One region of the Mycobacterium sp. E2462 genome, then DNA from elsewhere that is predicted to be linked to it. Evidence: riboswitches for the same ligand, from Rfam matches in the RefSeq annotation. Region 1 holds a riboswitch; the other holds the start of a gene.
The links. Region 1 has a riboswitch for thiamine pyrophosphate ahead of thiC (phosphomethylpyrimidine synthase ThiC). Riboswitches for the same ligand answer to the same signal wherever they lie in the genome.
Positions count from the first base shown of each region.

Region 2: it holds a riboswitch for thiamine pyrophosphate, as region 1 does, so the genes downstream of both, thiO (glycine oxidase ThiO) here and thiC (phosphomethylpyrimidine synthase ThiC) in region 1, are expected to answer to the same signal.

Region 1 covers NZ_LZKC01000237.1:5,153-12,087, forward strand. The annotation lists gene A5714_RS11750 (alpha/beta family hydrolase) at 1-61, opposite strand, end outside; gene thiD (bifunctional hydroxymethylpyrimidine kinase/phosphomethylpyrimidine kinase) at 58-885, opposite strand; gene thiC (phosphomethylpyrimidine synthase ThiC) at 882-2,531, opposite strand; TPP riboswitch at 2,524-2,634, opposite strand; gene A5714_RS11765 (PAS and ANTAR domain-containing protein) at 2,798-3,439, shown strand; gene A5714_RS11770 (STAS domain-containing protein) at 3,581-3,940, shown strand; gene A5714_RS11775 (SpoIIE family protein phosphatase) at 3,937-6,935, shown strand, end outside.
Region 2 covers NZ_LZKC01000295.1:3,740-10,674, forward strand. The annotation lists gene A5714_RS14820 (SGNH/GDSL hydrolase family protein) at 1-215, opposite strand, end outside; gene A5714_RS14825 (thiazole synthase) at 220-996, opposite strand; gene thiS (sulfur carrier protein ThiS) at 989-1,186, opposite strand; gene thiO (glycine oxidase ThiO) at 1,183-2,205, opposite strand; TPP riboswitch at 2,208-2,339, opposite strand; gene thiE (thiamine phosphate synthase) at 2,399-3,061, shown strand; gene A5714_RS14845 (NUDIX hydrolase) at 3,045-3,674, opposite strand; gene glnX (protein kinase G-activating protein GlnX) at 3,808-5,127, shown strand; gene A5714_RS14855 (glutamate ABC transporter substrate-binding protein) at 5,127-6,104, shown strand; gene A5714_RS14860 (serine/threonine-protein kinase PknG) at 6,104-6,935, shown strand, end outside.

The sequences.
Region 1 (6,935 bases):
CGACGCCCTGAGGCGACCCGTCGGGCTCGTGCGCGACCCCCGCGATCGGCTCGAGGTTCATGACAGCCGGAACAGCGGGGAGACGGGACCGTGGCCGTGGCCCAGCGGGTAAGAGGCGCGCAGACACGCGGTGACCCAGCGTTTCGCGAACCCGACCGCGTCCGGGACGGACGCGCCGTGGGCCAGCGCCGCCGCCGCGGCGGCCGCCAGCGTGTCACCGCCACCGTGGTCGTTGCCCGTGGACAGGCGCTCGGAATCGAACTCGACGAAGTTAGCGCCGTCGTAGAGCAGGTCGCAGCTGCGGTCGGACGAACGCAGGTGGCCGCCCTTGACCAGCACCCAGCGCGGCCCCAACGCGTGCAGCGCCTCGGCCGCAGCCCGCTGCGAGGCCGCGTCGACGACGTCGATGTCGACCAGCAGTCGCACCTCGTCGAGGTTCGGCGTCACCAACGTGGCCAACGGAAACAGCTGCCGCCGAAAGGAATCGAGGGCTGACGAGGCGAGCAGCGGATCCCCGTGCATTGACGCGCAGACCGGATCCACCACCAGGGGCGCCGACAGCCCGAGCCCGCGCCACGCCGCGGCGACCGCGTCGATGATGTCCGACGACGCAAGCATCCCGGTCTTGGCGGCGTGGATGCCGATGTCGTCGACCACCGCGTCGATCTGGCCGGCCACCACCTCGGCGGGCACCTCGTGAAAGCCCCGCACCCCCACCGTGTTCTGCACCGTGACGGCGGACACCGCGACGCACGCGTGCACACCCAACAGGGCGAGCGTGCGCAGGTCGGCCTGGATGCCCGCGCCGCCCCCGGAGTCCGATCCGGCGATCGTCAGCACCCGCAGCGGGGTGGTGCCCGGCGGCGGCAGGGGCAGATAATTCACCGGGGCGACAGCGGCAGATACACCCGATTGCCCTGCTCGGCGAATTCCTTTGACTTCTCGGCCATTCCGGAGGCCAGCATGGCCTCGATGTCGTCCTCGGTTTCCAGGCCGTGCTTGGCGGCGTAGTCCCGGACATCCTGGGTGATGCGCATCGAGCAGAACTTGGGCCCGCACATCGAGCAGAAGTGCGCCGTCTTGGCGGGCTCGGCCGGCAGCGTCTCGTCGTGGTATTCCCGCGCGGTGTCGGGATCCAGCGACAGCGCGAACTGGTCGTTCCAGCGGAACTCGAAACGCGCCTGGCTCAGCGCGTTGTCCCGTTCTTGCGCGTGCGGGTGCCCCTTCGCCAGGTCACCCGCGTGCGCCGCGATCTTGTAGGCGATCACGCCGTCCTTGACGTCCTTGCGGTCGGGCAGCCCCAGGTGCTCCTTGGGGGTCACGTAGCAGAGCATCGCGGTGCCGGCCTGGGCGATGATGGCGGCGCCGATCGCGGAGGTGATGTGGTCGTACGCCGGCGCGATGTCGGTCGCCAGCGGCCCCAAAGTGTAGAACGGGGCCTCCTCGCACCACTCCTCTTCCAGCCGCACGTTCTCGACGATCTTGTGCATCGGCACGTGGCCGGGGCCCTCGATCATGACCTGCACACCATGGGATTTCGCGATCTTGGTCAGCTCGCCCAGGGTGCGCAGCTCCGCGAACTGCGCGGCGTCGTTGGCGTCGGCGATCGATCCCGGCCGCAGCCCGTCGCCGAGCGAGAACGTGACGTCGTAGCGGGCGAAGATCTCGCAGAGCTCGTCAAAGTTGGTGTACAGGAACGATTCCCGGTGATGCGCCAGGCACCAGGCGGCCATGATCGAGCCGCCGCGGGACACGATGCCGGTGACCCGCTTGGCGGTCAGCGGCACGTAGCGCAGCAGCACGCCGGCGTGCACGGTCATGTAGTCGACGCCCTGCTCGCACTGCTCGATCACCGTGTCGCGGTAGATCTCCCAGGTGAGTTCGGTCGGGTCACCCTTGACCTTCTCCAGCGCCTGGTAGATCGGCACCGTGCCGACGGGCACCGGCGAATTCCGCAGGATCCACTCACGGGTCTCGTGGATGTTCTTGCCGGTGGACAAGTCCATGATGGTGTCCGCGCCCCACCGGGTGGCCCACACCATCTTGTCGACCTCCTCGGCGATCGACGACGTCACGGCCGAGTTGCCGATGTTCGCGTTGACCTTGGTCGCGAAGGCCTTGCCGATGATCATCGGCTCGATCTCGGGGTGGTTGTGGTTGGCCGGGATGACCGCGCGGCCGCGGGCGACCTCGTCGCGCACCAGCTCGGCGGGCATGCCCTCGCGGACCGCGATGTAGGCCATCTCGGCGGTGATCTCGCCGGCACGCGCCCGCTGCAACTGGGTGCCGCGGTCGCGCACCACGCCCGGCCGCGCCGGCAGTCCCTTCGTCAGGTCGACGCGAGCGGCGGCATCGGTGTAGGGGCCGGAGGTGTCGTAGAGGTCGAAGTGGTCGCCCGTCGACAGATGCACCCGCCGGAACGGAACCTGGGCGCCCGGCACCCCCGGCACGTCGCGGTAGGTCTTGCTGCTGCCCGCGATCGGCCCGGTGGTCACCGACGCGTCGACGGTCTCGGAAAGGACGTCAGTCATGATTTCTGCTCCCTACGCCGGCATTACCCGGTCAGGTTCGTACGGTCGACGGCCCTCAGCCGTCCTCTCAGCGCACTGGGCGTGCGCTCCCGCGTGTGATGGATGGGTCCGCACGCGACGTTACCCCCACCCCGGGCCGCACGGCATTCCGATCGGCGTTTCCGCCCAGGCGGTGGCCCGACGTGTCGGGTGGATGGAAAAATGCAACCGTGCAACAGCGCGGGGAGCGGAGCGCAGACGGCTCCGCCACTAGCAGCGGCCAAGAAGTGAGCCTGACCGACGGCGTGGCGCCCTACCTGAACGTGGGGTCGATCCGCTTCTGGTTCGTCGGCCAGCGGTGGGAATGGTCCGACGAGGTCGCCCGGATGCACGGCTACGAACCCGGCGAGGTGCAGCCCACCACCAAACTGTTGCTTTCCCACAAACACCCCGACGACCGGGCGCACGTCCAGGAGATCTTGGACTACGCCCTGCAATCGGCCGGCTCGTTTTCCAGCCGACACCGCTTCGTCGACACCACGGGCAGGGTGCACGACGCGATCGTGGTGGCCGACCGGATGCTCGACGATTCCGGCGTGGTGGTGGGCTCGGCCGGTTACTACATCGACCTGACCACAACCTTCGACGAAACCCGCCAGGAGGTCCTCGACTCCGCGCTGCCCGACTTATTCGACAACCGGGCCGCGATCGAGCAGGCCAAAGGCGTGCTGATGTACGTCTACCGGGTCAGCGCCGAGCAGGCCTTCCGGGTGCTGCAGTGGCGGTCGCAGGAGACCAACGTGAAGCTGCGGGCGCTGGCACGGCAGTTGCTGGTGGAGGTGACCAGCCTGCCGTCTCCGACGGCTCTGCAACAGAGCGAATTCGACCATTTGCTGCTGACGGTGCACGAACGGATTGGCGAGCAGTGAGCCGGGTAACCGCTGATTCGTGAAATGGCCAGTTCGCCAGGCGCTAGGCTCGGATGATCTGCAATGCGCGCCCGCGCATGCTCGCCGCCACATCGGGCTTAGCGGCGGCAGTATGGAAGATTGGCGGCGGCGAAAGGCAAGATGTTGTTGGCGGTCGAACACGAAGCCCACGAGGACGCCGTAATCGTGCGCGTCAAAGGCGATGTCGACTCCAGTACCGTTGACCAGCTCGTCGATCACCTGACCGGCGCGCTCAAGCTGGCCGCGACGCACCCCGCCAGGCTGGTCGTCGTCGACCTGCAAGCGGTGGACTTCTTCGGCAGCGCGGCGCTGAACGCGGTGCTCGACTGCCACGAGGACGGCAAGGCCGCCGGGACGGCGGTGCGGTTGGTGGCCAACCACGACCAGGTCCTGCGTCCCATCCAGGTCACCGAGCTGGACCGGATCTTCGACATCTCCCCGAGTTTGCCCGACGCGCTGCAGCGAAAACGACAACCGTGACCGCCCGCCTGCCGGCCGACCTTGCCGCAGCGGTGTCGCTAGGCGGCGAGATGGGCCGGCGGTTCGCCGAGTTCGACTGGGACTCGCACCCTTTAGGGTCTCCGCAGAGTTGGCCGAGCGAGGTCCGCGCGGCCGTCGCCACGACGCTGGCGTCGCGGTTCCCGCTGGCGCTGTGGCTGGGGCCCGAGGATCTGTTCGTCGTCTACAACGAGGCCTACATCGAGATCCTCGGCGACAAACATCCCGCCGCGCTGGGCCGGCCCGGCCGCGACGTGTGGTGGGACATCTGGGACTCGATCAATCCGATGCTCTCCGGGGTCGTCGCCACCGGGGAGGCGACCTGGTCGCGTGACCTGATGCTGGCGATGGTGACCGCCGGGCGGCGCGAGGAGCGCTACTTCACGTTCACCTACAGCCCGCTGATGGGCGCCGACGGTCGGCCGTTCGGCATCTTCTGCCCGTCCTACGAAACCACCGAACGGGTGCTCAGCGAACGCCGCCTGCACCTGCTCAACACGGTGGCCGCTGCCATGCTGGAAACCCGCAGCGTCGACGACGCCGTCGGCGTCGCCGTCACCGTGTGCGCCGGGCAACCCGCCGACCTGCCGTTCGTCGCCGTCTACGTCGAGGACGAGGCGGCGGGGGCCGTGACCCTGCGCGGCGCCACCACATCGGTGCTGCCGCTGCTGCCGCGGGAACTGGCGCAGCTCGCCGGCGGGGACGCGGCGACGCTGTCGCGCGCGGAGACGCGCCTCATCGACGACGTGGCGTCCGCGATCCCGGGCATCGCGGAGGTCCTGGGCCCCCACTGTCCCGAGCAGGCCCTGGTACTGCCGTTGGGGGAGGCCACCGTCGGCGGGGCGTTGGTGGTGGGCATCAGCCCGCGCCGTCCCCTCGACACCCAATACAGCGGCTTTTGTCAACTGCTCGCCGACCAGCTGTCGTCGACCTTCGCGTCGATTGTGTCCTACGAGCAGCAACGCCAGCGGGCCGACGCGCTGGTCGAACTGGACCGGGCCAAGACGGCGTTTCTGACCAACGTCAGCCACGAGTTTCGCACGCCCCTGACGCTGCTGCTGGGACCGCTGGACGACGCGTTGTCCGGTGCCGAGCCGGAAAGCGTTCTGGCCGAACGTCTTAGCACCGCGGGTCGCAACGCCAGGCGGTTGCAGCGCCTGGTTGACTCGCTGCTCGACTTCTCCCGCATCGAGGCCGGCCGCGCCAACGCGAAACTGGTGTGCACCGACGTCGGCGCGCTCACCGAGCAGATCGCCTCGTCCTTCGCCGAGCTGTGCCACCGCGCGGGGCTCGAGCTCGAACTGGACTGCGAGGCAGCGCTGGCCGACGTCGACGCGGCCATGTGGGAGACCATCGTGCTGAACCTGCTGTCGAACGCGGTCAAGTACACGCTGCGCGGCTCGATCGCGGTGCGGGTGCGCGCCGAGGCCGGGCGATGCTCGATCGCCGTGCGCGACACGGGAGTCGGCATCGACGCCGACGACGTCAACCGGTTGTTCGAGCGGTTCTACCGGGCCGACAACGCGCGTGGCCGCAGTGTCGAGGGCACCGGCATCGGGTTGTCGCTGGTGCGCGGGCTGGTCGAACTGCACCGCGGAACGGTGCACATCGACAGCGCGGTCGACCATGGCACCACCGTGACAATCTCACTCCCACAATCGAATTCGAGTGCCGCCCCCGACCAGGTGGCCGCCGGCGCGCCGGACGCCACCAACCCGTACGTCGCCGAGACGAGCCAGTGGGTGACCCCACTCGCCGAGCCCGATGCCGCACAGGATGCTCCCCACTCGGCGCGGCAGCTGGTGTTGATCGCCGACGACAACGCCGACATGCGCGCGCACATCGACCGGGTGTTGTCGCCCCGCTACGACACCGTGCTGGTCGCCGACGGTGACTCGGCGTTGGCCACCGCGCGCAAGGTGCATCCCGACGCGATCGTCACCGACGTGATGATGCCCGGACTGGACGGCTTCGGGTTTGTCGCGGCCGTGCGCGCGGACCCGACACTGGCCGCGACGCCGATCCTGATGTTGTCCGCGCGCGCCGGGGTCGAAGCCATCGACGAGGGCTTCGCCGGCGGGGCCGACGATTACCTGCTCAAGCCGTTCCGCTCCCAAGAGCTGATCGACCGGGTCGCCTCCCGGCTGTCCGCGGTCGACCGGGAACGCGAACGCCAGCGCCGCGAGGCGCAGTCGCGCCTGGCGTCCGACCTGGTGCACCTGGACTCGGCGCTGCAGGGCACCGACTCGATCGCCGGGATCATGGACGCGCTGCTGGGTTCGCCGTTCGGCTCGGGTGATGCCGCCGCGGTCGCCATCGGCGTGCTGGAAGGCGAACACCACGTCCGGTTCGAATACGCGGGCAAGCTGCCGACGGAATTGCGCGACCGCTACCACGTGGTGGCCCTCGACGCCCCGTTGATCGGGGCCGACGTGGTCCGCACCGGCGAGGCGATGATCGTCGGCGACACCCTGCAGTTGCCGTCCCGCTACGCCCAAGCCGCCGAGGATTCCGCGGCGGCCGTACGCGCCTGCGTGGCACAGCCGTTGCGCGACAACGCCGGTCGGGTCATCGGAACGCTGGCGCTGCTGTGGCCCGCGCCGCGCCAGTTCGACGCGGCCGACCTGGAGACCTTCGGCCGGACGGCCGAGCTCACCTCGGCGGCGCTGGACCGGGTCCGCGTCGCGGCGCGCGAACACCGCATCGCGGTGGACTTCCAGGAACACCTGCTCGACTTGGACCGCGGCTCGACCGCCGCCGTCGTCGCGGCCGTGTACCAGCCGGCCGGCGAGGCGATGCGCGTCGGGGGGGACTGGTATTCGGTCACCCCGCTGAATCGTCCCGGCACGCTGGCGTTCTCGGTCGGGGACGTGGTGGGGCACGGCCTGCCCGCGGCGATCGTGATGAGCCGGCTGCGCGCCGCGGTGGCCGCCACCGCGCTCACCACCGCCGAGCCCGACGCCGTGCTGGGCGGCCT
Region 2 (6,935 bases), on a different contig from region 1:
GGCGGGGCGCCGCGCTGTTTTTCGGCAAGCAGATGCGCGGTGGTCGCTCCGGAGAAGGTCACGTCGACGAGGTCCATCCCGCACCGGTCGGCGAGCAGGTGCGGGTAGTTGCGCGCCGAGCGGCCCGACCAGCGCGGGGCGCCAGGGGCACGGGGCGCAATGCCCGGCCCGGCGGCCATCGAACTGCCCAGCGCCACATACCGTTTCGGGGCCACGGGCTCAGCCGCCCGCCGCCGGCGGCGAGCCGGGGCTGGAGGCCTGCGCCCAGAACCGCTTGGGAATCCGCCCGGCGCGACGGGCCAGGTAGCCGGCGGTGACGGCGGCGGACATCGCGGCCGCCATGGCCCGCGGGTCGGCGGCCCGCGTCACCGCCGTGGCCAACAGCACGGCGTCGCAACCCAACTCCATCGCCAGGGCGGCGTCGCTGGCGGTGCCGATGCCGGCGTCGAGCACCACCGGCACCCCGGCCCGCGCGACGATCATCTCGATGTTGTGCGGGTTGGTGATGCCCAGCCCGGTGCCGATCGGCGAGCCCAGCGGCATGACGGCCGCACACCCGGCGTCCTCGAGCCGGGCCGCCAGCACCGGGTCGTCGTTGGTGTAGGGCAGCACCACGAACCCGTCGTCAACCAATTGTTCTGCAGCGCGGACCAATTCGATGGCGTCCGGCAGTAGCGTGCGCTCGTCGGCGATCACCTCGAGCTTGATCCAGTTGGTGTCCAGCGCCTCGCGCGCCAACTGCGCGGTGAGGACGGCCTCGGCCGCGCTGCGGCAGCCCGCGGTATTGGGCAGCGGGGTGATCCCCAGCCGGTTCAGCAGGTCCAGCAGCCCGGTCCCGCCCTCGGCGTCGACCCGGCGGATGGCGACGGTGGTCAGCTCGGTGCCGGAGGCGACGAGCGCGTCCTCGAGCACCGCCAGGTTGGTCGCTCCCCCGGTTCCCATGATGAGCCGCGAGGTGAAGCTGCGGTCCCCGATGGTGAGTTTGGAGTCAGCCACCTTGCACCGCCGTCACGATCTCGAGGCGGGCGCCGGCGGAAAGCTCGGCGGCCCAACGCGATCGGGGCAGGACCGCGTCGTCCATCGCCACCGCCACCCCGCGTTCGGGGAACCCCAGCGTGCTCAGCAACGCCGCCACGGTGGTGCGCTCGTCCACCTCGACCTTGCGTTCGTTGACCACGACGATCATGAGTGCACTCCCACCGGAACGAGCTCGGAGACGATCTGTTCGGCCGTCCATGGCGCCAGCAGGAACCCGGAACGGCCATGACCGGCCGCCACCAAGGTTCGCGCGTCCAGCCGGTGCACCAACGGCAGGTTGTCCGGCGTCATCGGGCGCAGCCCGGCCGCGGCCTCGGCCAGCTCGTATTCACCCAACGCCGGCAGCACCGCGCAGGCGTCGTCGAGCAGGTCCCGCACCCCGGACACGACCGGGCCCGTGTCGCGGCCGTGCTCGTACTGGGTGGCGCCGACGACCACCCCGTCCGCGCGCGGAACAAGGTACACCTGCCGCCCGTGCACCCGCGCGCGAATCACGCGTTGCGGCAACGGCATACAGCCCTTGCGCCAGCGCAGGCGCAGCACCTCGCCCTTGACGGGGCGCACCGGCAGGCCGGGCCACAGCGAAGGCGCGTCGATGCCGTTGGCGAGCACGACGGCGTCGGCGCTCACGTCGGACAGGTCGCGCACCGGCGGCGCCCACCGCACGCCCAGCCGCTCGCATTCGGCGCTCAACGCGTCCAGCACCGCCCGGTTGTCCACCGCCAGTTCGGTGGGGGCCCGGAAACCGTGCCGGATGCCCCGCGCCAGCAGGGGTTCGAGGTCGCGGGCGGCCGACTCCCACACCACCGGATGCCCCTGCCCCGAGAGCCATTCGGCGACCGTGCGCAGGTCCGCGACGTCGGCCCGGTCCACGGCCACCACCAACGACTCGCGGGCGGTGACCACCCCGGGCGGCAGCCCGTCGAGGAACCCGCCCTCGCGCCACAACCGCAGCGACTCCAGGCCCAGCCGCAACAGCTGCTCCTCGCCGGGCCAGCCCTCGCTGTGCGGGGCCAGCATGCCGCCGGCCACCCAGGAGGCGCCCCGCTCGCTGCCCCGGTGCACCCGCACCGACCATCCGGCCTGCGTCGCCCGCCGCGCCACCGCCAGCCCGATCACGCCGCCGCCGACGACCGCCAACGACCCCATCTCGGGGCCGGTCGGCATCCCACTCATCCTCCAAGCCTCCCTTCGCCGGCATGATCCGGATCAGGTGTGACGGTAAGGGCAGATCCAGATGCTCTGGCTGTGCCCACTCTCAGCCCCGCAGCGACGAACCCGGGACTCCCGTGTCGAGTAATTCTCCGGCTCCACGCTAGCGCGCTAGCGTCGCGGTGTGCAGATTCCCGTAGATGAACGAATGTCCCGCCTGGCCGCGGCGCGGTTATATCTGTGCACCGACGCGCGGCGCGAGCGCGGCGACCTGGCCGAGTTCGCCGACGCCGCCCTGGCCGGCGGGGTGGACATCATCCAGCTGCGCGATAAAGGCTCCGCCGGTGAACAGCGGTTCGGGCCGTTGGAGGCGCGCGACGAGTTGGCGGCGTGTGAGGTGCTCGCCGAGGCGGCCCGCCGCCACGGCGCCCTGGTCGCGGTCAACGACCGCGCCGACATCGCCCGGGCAGCCGGGGCGGACGTGCTGCACCTGGGGCAGGGTGACCTCCCGCTGGACGTCGCGCGGGACATCGCCGGGCCGCAGGTGTTGCTCGGGCTGTCGAGCCACGACGCCGAGCAGGCCGCCGCGGCGGCCGCTCCCGGGGGGCCGGACTACTTCTGCGTCGGCCCCTGCTGGCCCACCCCCACCAAGCCCGGCCGCCCGGCGCCGGGCCTCGCGCTGGTCGCGGCCGCCGCGCGGCTGCACGCCGACAAGCCATGGTTTGCGATCGGCGGGATCGACACGCAGCGGCTACCCGACGTGCTTGAAGCGGGCGCCCGGCGCGTGGTGGTGGTGCGGGCGATCACCGCGGCCGAGGACCCGCGGGCGGCCGCCGCCCGGCTTCGGGCGGCGCTTACAGCAGCGCGTTGATGCGGTTGCTGAGCGGCGACGGCGTCTCGTCGGCCCGCAGCGGGTCGCCGGGCATGCACCACACGAACACGCCCGCCTCGATCTCCAGCGTCCGCGGCAGTTGCCGCCGACGTTCGTCCCCGGCGCCGAGCGGCAGCAGCGCGGGCTCGGTGCGCAGTCGTTGCCAGCTGGCGGCGAAGCCGGGGTGCAGCGGCAGATCGGCGACCTCGTTCTCGTCGACCCAGCGCATCTCCGCGCTCTCGCCGTTCGGGACGGTGTGCAGCAGTTCGTCGGCGTCGGCGACGACGGTGGTGTAGGTCCACTGGGCGCCGCCGGCGCCGGCGACGCTGGCCGTCACCACCGTCGCGCGCACCGCCAGCAGCTCGGCGCGGACACCGGCCTCCTCGTGCGCTTCCCGAACGGCCGTCTCCTCCGGCGTCTCGTGGCTGTCCCGGGCGCCGCCGGGCAGCCCCCAGGTTCCGCCCTGGTGGCTCCAGACCGCGCGGTGCTGCAACAGCACCGCCGGCGTGCCGTCGGCTTGCGGGGCGCGCAGCAACAAACCGGCCGCGCCGTAGCGACCCCAGAAGTGCGCGCCGCCGTCGGAGAGCACCCACCCGTCACCGTCGCCGCGCACGGGTTCAGGATATGCAGTGTGCGCTCGATGAATCGGTCCGCCTCCACCCATCGGCCTCGACATTCTCTTAGAATTCGCTTATAGAGGTCGGTGCAGCGAATTTCCGTGGCGAAGAGACGAGGGCTGATCACACGTGACGGTTGAGCTGGCGCATCCGTCGACCGAGCCGCAGGGAATGCGCTCGCCGGCCGAACCAGCCCATCCGCGCTGGTGGTTCATCTCGACGACGCCGGGCCGCATCCTGACCATCGGCATCGTGCTGGCGGTGCTCGGCGGCATCTGCGCGTTCGCCACCTCGACCACCATCAACCACCGCCAGCAGGTGCTCACCACGGTCCTCAACCACACCGAGCCGCTGTCGTTCGCCGCCGGCCGGCTGTACACCACGCTGTCGGTGGCCGACGCGGCGGCGGCCACCGCATTCATCGCCGAGGCCGAGCCGCAGCCGGTGCGGCAGCGCTACGAGCAGGCCATCACCGATGCGGCGGTGGCGGTGACGCGGGCGTCCAGCGGGCTCACCGACGAGCCGCTGGTGCAGCTGCTGGGCCGCATCAACGCCGAACTGGCCGTTTACACCGGGCTCATCGAGATCGCCCGGACCAACAACCGGGAGGGCAACCCGGTCGGTTCGTCGTATCTGTCGGAGGCCTCCGGGCTGATGCAGACGACGATCCTGCCCGATGCCGCGCAGCTCTACCAGGCCACCTCGGATCGCGTCGACGCCGAGACCACGGCGTCCACCCAGATCCCGGCGCCGGTCATCCTGGTGGTGAGCGCGACCGCCGTCTTCGGCGCCTTCTCGCATCGGTGGCTGGCGCGGCGCACCCGGCGTCGCATCAACCCCGGTCTGATCGTCGGTGCGCTCGCTATTCTCGTCATGGTGGTCTGGGTCGGAACTGCGCTAACCATCTCTACGGCGGCCAGTCGTAGCGCGAAGAACACTGCCGCCGAGTCGCTTAAGACCGTCACCAACGTCGCGATCACCGCCCAGCAGGCGCGGGCCGACGAGACGTTGTCGCTGATCCGCCGCGGCGACGAGGAGAAGCGCAAACAGGCTTTCTACCAGCGCATCGACGCCATGCACCGGCAGCTCGACCAGTACATGTCGCGCAGCGACGCCGTCGACAAGCCGGACCTGGAGGGCGCCGATCAGCTGCTGCTGCGCTGGCGGCAGGCCAACGACAGGATCAGCTCCTACATTTCGGTGGGTAACTACCGGGCCGCCACGCAGGTCGCGCTGGGCAGCAGCGAGGACGACTCCACCCCGGCCTTCGACAAGCTCGAGGACGAGTTGGTCAAGGCGATGGACCAGAGCCGCACCCGCCTGCGCAACGACGTCATCAACGCCCGCAGCGGCCTGTCCGGCGCCCAGGTGGGCGGCGTGGTGCTCAGCCTCGGCGCCGCCGTGGCCGTCGCCCTCGGCCTGTGGCCGCGGCTGAAAGAGTATCGGTAGTGCGCCGCCTGCACCGGCTCCGCCGAGCGGGCGCCGCGCTGGCCGCGGTGACGCTGCTGGCCGGCTGCGGGCACACCGAATCGCTGACCGTGGCCAGCGTCCCGACGCTGCCGCCACCGACCCCCGTCGGCATGGAGCAGCTGCCGCCCGAGCCGCCGCTGCCGACCGACGGGCCCACCCAGAGCTGCGACCTGACCGCCAGCCTGCGGCCCTTCAACACCAAGGCCGAAGCCGACGCCGCCGTCGCCGACATTCGCGCCCGCGGGCGGCTGATCGTCGGGCTCGACATCGGCAGCAACCTGTTCAGCTTCCGCGACCCCATCACCGGTGAGATCACCGGCTTCGACGTCGACATCGCCGGCGAGATCGCGCGCGACATCTTCGGCGCCCCCTCGCACGTCGAATACCGCATCCTGTCCTCGGACGAGCGCGTCACCGCGCTGCAGAACTCCGAGGTCGACGTCGTCGTCAAAACCATGACCATCACCTGCGACCGACGCAAGCTGGTGAACTTCTCCACCGTCTACCTCGATGCCAACCAGCGGATCCTCACCCCGCGGGACTCCTCGATCGCCAAGGTGAACGACCTGTCCGGCAAGCGGGTGTGTGTGGCCAAGGGCACCACGTCCCTGCACCGCATCCGGCAGATCGACCCGCCGCCGGTGGTGGTGTCCGTCGTCAACTGGGCCGACTGCCTGGTCGCGATGCAGCAGCGGGAGATCGACGCCGTCAGCACCGACGACTCGATTCTCGCCGGGCTGGTCGAGGAGGACCCGTACCTGCACATCGTCGGGCCCAACATGGCGACCCAGCCCTACGGCATCGGCGTCAACCTCTACAACACCGGCCTGGTGCGGTTCGTCAACGGCACCCTCGAGCGGATCCGGCGCGACGGCACCTGGAACACGTTGTACCGCAAATGGTTGACGGTGCTCGGTCCGGCGCCGGCCCCGCCCACGCCCAGGTACAGCGACTGATGGCCGAGCTCGAAAAGCACACCGACGAGCCGGAAGCCGGCGCCGAGGACGCGGGCCCCGGCACCCAACCCGCCGAGGCCCAGAGCGGCGCGACGGGCCGCATCCAGGCCACCCAGGCGCTGTATCGGCCCGACTTCGACGACGACGACGAGGACGACGACTTCCCGCACATCTCGCTGGGCACCTTGGACACCGATTCGCAGGACCGCATGACGGTCGCCACCCGGGTGTTGCCGCCGGTCCGCCAGCTCGGGGGCGGGCTGGTCGAGATCCCCCGGGTGCGCGACATCGACCCGCTCGAGGCCCTGATGACCAACCCGGTGGTGCCGGAGTCCAAGCGGTTCTGCTGGAACTGCGGGAAGCCGGTCGGCCGCAAGAGCAAGGAGGGCAAGGGCCCGTCGCAGGGGCATTGCAAGGCCTGCGGTAGCCCGTATTCCTTTCTGCCGCAATTAAGTCCGGGCGACATCGTCGCCGGCCAGTACGAGGTCAAGGGCTGCATCGCGCACGGCGGCCTGGGCTGGGTGTATCTGGCGTTCGACCACAACGTCAACGACCGGCCGGTGGTGCTCAAAGGCCTGGTGCATTCCGGTGACGCGGAAGCCCAGGCGATCGCGATGGCCGAACGGCAGTTCCTCGCCGAGGTGGTCCACCCGCAGATCGTGCAGATCTTCAACTTCGTCGAACACCCGGACCGGCAAGGCGATCCGGTCGGCTACATCGTCATGGAGTACGTCGGCGGGCAGTCGCTCAAGCACGGCTCCAAACTCGGCAAGGACGGCAAGCTCTCCGTCGCCGAGGCCATCGGCTTCCTGCTGGAGATCCTGCCCGCCC